One region of the Thauera sp. SDU_THAU2 genome, then DNA from elsewhere that is predicted to be linked to it. Evidence: predicted binding sites of a transcription regulator. Region 1 holds the regulator's gene; the other holds the start of a gene.
The links. The regulator FNR, encoded in region 1, switches genes on or off when oxygen is low (the NO sensors DNR and NnrR bind a similar motif). The targets are predictions, from matches to a motif close to TTGANCTAGNTCAA.

Region 1 (3,375 bases):
CATTCGGCCTGGGTCGAATAGCCCTGGAAGTTGCGGTGCAGCCGGCCCTGGCGCTGGGCGACGGTCAGTTCGTCGTCCGGCTTGGCGAAGTGGTCCATGCCGATATAGACGTAGCCCGCTTCGGTCAGGCGGCGGATGCCGAGCTGCAGCAGTTGCAGCTTGGTGTCGGCGGTGGGCATGTCGTCCTGCGAGATGCGGCGCTGCGGCTTGAACAGGCCCGGCAGGTGCGCATAGCTGTAGAGCGAGACGCGGTCGGGCGAGATCTCCAGCACCTGTTCGAGCGTGCGGTTGAAGCTGATCACGTTCTGCCTGGGCAGGCCGTAGATCAGGTCCATGCTCACCGACTTGAAGCCGTTGCCACGTGCGGCATCGATGACGAGCTTGGTTTCCTCGAAGCTCTGGATGCGGTTGACCGCCCGCTGGACGTCCTCGGCGAAGTCCTGCACGCCGACGCTCATGCGGTTGAAGCCGAGTTCAGCCAGCAGCGCGACGGTGTCGTAATCCACCTTGCGCGGGTCGACCTCGATGGAATATTCGCCGTTCGGCACCAGCGTGAAATGCTCGCGCACCGATGCCATCAGCTGCCGCATTTCGTCGTGCGACAGGAAGGTGGGCGTTCCGCCGCCCAGGTGCAGCTGCGTCACCTGGTGGCCGCCCTCCAGACAGGCGGCCTGCATCTCGATCTCCTTGGCCAGGTATTTCAGGTACTTGGCCGAGCGCCCGTGATCCTTGGTGATGATCTTGTTGCAGGCGCAGTAGTAGCAGATCGTGTTACAGAACGGGATGTGGAAGTATAATGAGAGAGGTTTGCTGACGCCGCCGATGGCGCGTTTGGCAAGCCAATCCTTGAGGGCATCAGCGTTGAATGCCTCGACGAAGCGATCCGCAGTGGGGTAGGAGGTGTACCGCGGACCGTTGATGTCGAATCGGCGGATGAGCTGCGGGTCGAAGATGAGTTCGTTCTGGTCGGTCATGATCTGAAACTTGAGTGTCTGCCGAACAATGGCAGAACACCGCAATATTTTGGTTGACGTGGATCAACGGGCAGGAACAGACCGGAACCGATGGACTGATGAGGGCGCCCGAGACAGTGTCTGAAGGAAACGGAATTATCGTGCAGATGAGGGCAAGCGTGCCAGTCACCATGAACGGGTTGAAGACCGCCTGTTCGCAATGCAATCTCGTGGAGCTGTGTCTGCCCTTCGGCATGTCCGACAGCGAGCTGCACCAGCTCGACGAACTGGTCGGCGGCCGCCGCAAGGTCAAGCGCCAGCAGAGCCTGTATCGTGCGGGTGATCCTTTCGAGGCGATCTACGCCATTCGTGCCGGCTCGTTCAAGACCGACGTGCTGCTCGAGGACGGCCGCGACCAGGTGACCGGCTTCCAGATGACGGGCGAGATCCTCGGCCTGGACGGCATCAGCACCGAAAACCACAGCTGCAACGCGGTGGCGCTGGAAGACAGCGAAGTGTGCGTGATTCCCTACGCCAAGCTCGAGCAACTGTCGCACGAGGTCGAAGGCCTGCAGCACCAGTTCCACAAGGTCATGAGCCGCGAGATCGTGCGCGACCACGGCGTGATGATGCTGCTCGGCTCGATGCGCGCCGAGGAGCGGCTCGCGGCCTTCCTGCTCAACATGTCGCAGCGCTTCACCGCGCGCGGCTTTTCCGCGGCCGAATTCCACCTGCGCATGACGCGCGAGGAAATCGGCTCCTACCTCGGCCTCAAGCTCGAAACAGTGTCGCGCGCTTTCTCCCGCTTCCAGGAAGAAGGCCTGATCGCCGTGCAGCAGAAGCACATCCGCCTGCTCGACACGACCAGGCTGCGCAAGCTGGTCCAGCATCAGACGGCCGGCTGCGGGCGCTGAGAGCGCCTGCCTCCGGCCTGTTTTTGCCCCCTTCCCGCCTCGCTGCCTCGACCGCCCCGTCAGGCGACGGCGGCCAGATAGCCCGCAGCGTTCTTGCTCAGCGCCACCGACACGATCCACGCATACACCGCGAGCGCGGCAGCAAACGCGAACAACCGCTGCGAGCGCGTCTTGCCGCGCTTGAGCGCAATGGTGCCGAGCACGACGTAGGCGACCAGCCCGATGACCTTGGCCGTCACCCAATCCGCCTGGAACGGATACTGCTGGATCATCACCGCCAGCACGATCGCCGTGATCAGCAGGACGCTATCGACGACGTGGGGCAGCACCCGCGCCGGCAGGCTCTTCAGCAAGGGGCTGCCGCTGATCATCCAGTAGCCTCGCAGCAGGAAGCCCAGGATGCTGAGCGCCACACAGGTGACGTGAAGATGCTTGATGGCGAAATACATGTTCTTCCTTTTTTCCAGGGGCGGCACGGCCGCCTTGGCCCCTGCCCTCAATTAGAATGGAGGCCGACAAACGAGACGGCTTCCCATCAGGAGCGCCCGCACATGGCCAGCACCCCACCCATAGACATCCCCGCGCTGCTCAAGCGCATTCCGCTTTTCGGCGAACTGTCCGCAGCCGACATCGAGCGCATCGCCCGCTACACCCGCGACCGCCACATCGCCCGCGGCGAAGTCCTGTTCCAGCGCGGCGACCAGCCGCATGGCTTTTACTTCGTCGTCTCGGGTCAGGTCAAGCTCGCCTTCTCCTCGCCGCAGGGCACGGAAAAGGTCGTCGAGATCATCGGCCCGATGCAGAGCTTCGGCGAAGCGGTGATGTTCATGAACAAGCCCTACCCGGTGTTCGCCGAGGCGCTGACCGAAACGGCGCTGATCCACGTCGGCCAGGCCGTGGTCAGCGAACTGATCGACCAGGACCCCTCCTTCGCCCACAAGCTGCTCGCCGGCATGTCGATCCGCCTGCACGGCCTGATCCAGGACGTCGAGACCTACTCGCTGCGCTCGAGCATCCAGCGCGTGATCGGCTATCTGCTGCAGGTCGCCGACAGCGACTCGCCCTGCGAGATCGACCTGCCCACCAGCAAGCAGGTGATCGCCTCGCGCCTGAACCTGACGCCCGAGACCCTGTCGCGCATCTTCCACGACCTCAGCGAGTCCGGCCTGATCAGCGTGCACGGCAAGCACATCACGCTGCACGACCCTGCCCGCCTGGCACGCCACCAGGTCTGAGCACGCGGCTCAGGGCTCCAGCACGTAGCTTCCCGGTGCCGGGCACAAGGCCGGGAAAGCGTCGTTCGCGACCGGCCGCGCCTCGACCTCCGGGCCGACGCGCGGCTTGAGCCAGCGCATCCAGTCTTCCCACCAGCTGCCCTGGTGCTGCTCGGCGCGCTGGCGCCAGCTGTCGGTGGTGTCGGAACGGCGCGCATCGGCGACCCAGTAGCGCCGCTTCGGCGGATGCACGATCGGATTCAGGATGCCGAGGATGTGCCCCGAGCTCGACAG
Region 2 (3,375 bases), 3.4 Mb from region 1:
GATGATGTGGTTGCAGATGTAGTTCAGGATCGCCAAATCGGTCTGCGGCACGAAGATCATCGGGTTGTCGGCCAGCTCGTAGGAGCGGTGCTCGAAGGTCGACAGCACATGGACTTCGCAGCCATCCCTGGACAGGCGGCGGTCGGTGATGCGGCTCCACAGGATGGGGTGCATCTCGGCCATGTTCGAGCCCCACAGCACGAAGCTGTCGGTGTTCTCGATGTCGTCGTAGCAGCCCATCGGCTCGTCGATGCCGAAGGTGCGCATGAAGCCGACCACCGCCGAGGCCATGCAGTGGCGCGCGTTGGGATCGAGGTTGTTGCTGCGGAAGCCCGCCTTCATCAGCTTGGAAGCGGCGTAGCCTTCCCAGATCGTCCATTGGCCGGAGCCGAACATCGCGATCGATTCCGGGCCGTGCTCCTTCAGCGCGGCCTTCCACTTCTGTTCCATGATGTCGAAGGCCTGGTCCCACGACACCGGCGTGAACTCGCCGTTCTTGTCGTACTTGCCGTTCTTCATGCGCAGCAGCGGCTGGGTCAGGCGGTCCTCGCCGTACATGATCTTGGACAGGAAGTAGCCCTTGATGCAGTTCAGGCCGCGGTTGACCGGCGAATCCGGGTCGCCCTGGGTGGCGACGATACGGCCGTTCTGCACGCCGACCAGCACCGAACAGCCGGTGCCGCAGAAGCGGCAGGCGGCCTTGTCCCAACGCACCTTGGTGCCGGCGCTGGCCACGCCCTGCGCCTGGGTGACCACCGGAATGCCGATGCCGGCGGTCGCGGCGGCCGCGGCGACCGCATTGCTCTTGATGAAATCACGCCGATTCATGCTCATTTCATTCCTCCGTCAATTCCAGACCGTCATCGGTATATTCGTAAGCCAGCGTCACCGCCTGCACCTTGGGCGCGAGGTTCACCGCGAGGATCGAATCGGTGACCGACCAGCCCTCGCCATCCTCGACCGTGACCACGATGCGGCCGACCTCCTCGGAAGAGCCGTGGATCTCGACCCCCGGGATTTGTGCCAGCGCCGCCTTGATTTCCGGGAAATCCGCGGGCAGCGCCCGCAGCACCAGACTTGCAATCTTCATCGTTCGCTCTCTGTCGGAAATTCGTTCGCCACCCTGTCCGCCGTCACCGCGATCGCCCGCGTCGGACAGGGCGCGAAGCAGGCACCGCAGCCGGTACAGGCTTCGGCGTCCAGTTGCGGCAAGGCCACGCCGCCGAGACGCGGACGGAAGCGGATCGCTCCCACCGGGCAGTTTTCGCCGCAGACACGGCATTCGACGCCCGATTCGGCGAGGCAGCCGCGGCCGATGCTCGCCTTCAGCGCCCACGGCGCGCCGTCTTCCGCGCTGCGCACCAAGGCCTGCGGTTCGCAGTGCGCCACGCATTCGCCGCAGAACGTGCATTCACCCGCGCCGGCAGAAAAGTCGACACCGGGAAAGCCGCCGTCCGCCCTCAGCAGGATGTCGGTCGGACAGGCGTCGATACAGGCATCGCAACGGCTACAGGCGGCGAGGAAGGCCGCCTCGACCCGCGCCCACGGAGGACGGACGGCCGGAGCCACCACGCGCATGCCACCACGCAGAAAACCCCGACGGGAAAGTGAAGCCGTTTGCACGAATCCTCCGGGCAGCCTATGTACGGCGTGCCATATGTACGCCGCCGATTCAAACCCATAGTCGGAGTGCGGTCATTGACCGCCGTCAAGAACGGCGCGAATGCGGGAGGCTGCCCGGCCGTCAGCTACGCAGGTGCGCCACCGCCCACACCGCGGCTTCGACGCGCGAGCGCAGGTCGAGCTTGCGCAGGATGTGCTTGACGTGGACCTTGACCGTGCCTTCGGCGATGTCGAGCTCGCGCCCGATCATCTTGTTCGACAGCCCGGCGGCGATCTTCTCGAGGATGCGCGTTTCCTGCTCGGTCAGGCCGGCGGCATCGGGCGTCTGCGGCCGGGCTTCGCTGCGCAGCGCCGCGGCCAGCAGGTGGTTGAGCTGCGGCGGAATGACGACGCGGCCGGCGGCGACGTCGGCAAGCGCTTCCAGCATCGCCTCGGGCTCCATGTCCTTCAGCAGGTAGCCGTCGGCGCCGCCGCGCAGCGCGGCGACGACGTCCTCGCCCTGGTCGGACACGGTGATCATGACCACCCGCGGCTCGGGCTTCAACTGGCGCAACTGGCGCAGTACTTCCAGGCCGTTGAGGTCGCGCATGTTGAGGTCGAGCAGCACCAGGTCCGGCTGCCGCGCGCGCGCCATCTCGATGCCCTCCTCGCCGCCGGCCGCCTCGCCCACCAGGCGGAAGCCCGGCACCGTCTGCAGCAGCTGGGCGAGCCCCTTGCGGAACAGGGGGTGATCATCGACGATCAGGACGGATTCGACGGACGGTTCGCTCATCGGCGGTTTCCTTGCTGGAACAGTGCAGTGCCCGTAGAACGCGGGCGGAATGGCAGGCAGGGAGGATTGCGCGGAAGCAGGCGCGGCGGTGACGGCCCGGAAGCGGACACCGACGCGGGTACCGCCTTCGCTGCGGCGGCCGATCTCGATCGTGCCGCCGAGGCTGCGCGCGCGTTCGCGCATGATCGACAGGCCGTGGTGGTCGCGGCCGCCGATCGGCCCTTCGTCGATGCCGACGCCGTCGTCCTCGATCGCGACCGTGACGTAGCCCGCTTCGTCGCACTCCAGGCCCACGCGCGCATGGCGCGCCAGTGCGTGGCGCAGCATGTTCGACAGCGCCTCGCGCACGATCTGCAGCACGTGGACTTCCTGGTTGGGCGTCAGGCTGCAGCCGGCCAGGCGGATGTCGAGCGTGATGTCGACATCCGCGCGCTCGCCGTATTCCGCCACCGCCGCGCGCAGCAGACTGCGCAGGTCGCCGGACAGCTCGAGGCGGAAGGACACCAGCAGTTCGCGCAACTGGCGGTAGGCATCATTCACCCCGTTGCGCAGGTCGCCCAGGATCGTGTCCGCATCGCTCAGGCGCGCCGGATCGGCCAGCGCGCGCTGCAGCAGGCTCATCTGGATCTTCATGTAGGACAGCGACTGCGCGAGCGAATCGTGCAGCTCGCGCGCGATCACCGAGCGCTCTTCCTGCAGCGCCAGCAGGCGCTCCTGCTCGCCGCGGCGGGCGGCCCCAAGCGCCATGCCGATGTGGCGCGACAGTGCTTCGACCAGTTGGCACTGCCAGTCCTCCAGCCCATGGTCGGCCGGCAGCGCCAGCCGCAGCATGCCGTAATGGTGCTCGCGGTCGCGCAGCGGAAAGCGCAGCAGCTTGCGCTCGCCTTCGACCGTTTCGCCGGCTGCCGATTGCGCGCGGCAGGCGTTGCAGGCCTCGTCGCCGCGCGCGCTGCGGTCGACGCAGGGGCCGATGGTCGAGG

Region 2: a site for FNR is predicted at 1,699-1,712, ahead of napF (ferredoxin-type protein NapF). Genes of this name have one in related genera too.

Annotation. Positions count from the first base shown of each region.
Region 1 is NZ_JBBWUN010000003.1:903,598-906,972, reverse strand. Features, by position in the region: gene hemN (oxygen-independent coproporphyrinogen III oxidase) at 1-974, opposite strand, end outside; gene fnr (fumarate/nitrate reduction transcriptional regulator Fnr) at 1,121-1,867, shown strand; gene AAFL97_RS05325 (SirB2 family protein) at 1,927-2,316, opposite strand; gene AAFL97_RS05320 (Crp/Fnr family transcriptional regulator) at 2,419-3,102, shown strand; gene AAFL97_RS05315 (PHA/PHB synthase family protein) at 3,112-3,375, opposite strand, start outside.
Region 2 is NZ_JBBWUN010000003.1:4,350,444-4,353,818, reverse strand. Features, by position in the region: gene napA (nitrate reductase catalytic subunit NapA) at 1-834, opposite strand, end outside; gene AAFL97_RS22040 (chaperone NapD) at 836-1,090, opposite strand; gene napF (ferredoxin-type protein NapF) at 1,087-1,623, opposite strand; gene narL (two-component system response regulator NarL) at 1,745-2,395, opposite strand; partial or broken gene AAFL97_RS22025 (ATP-binding protein) at 2,552-3,028, opposite strand; gene AAFL97_RS22020 (HAMP domain-containing protein) at 2,928-3,375, opposite strand, start outside.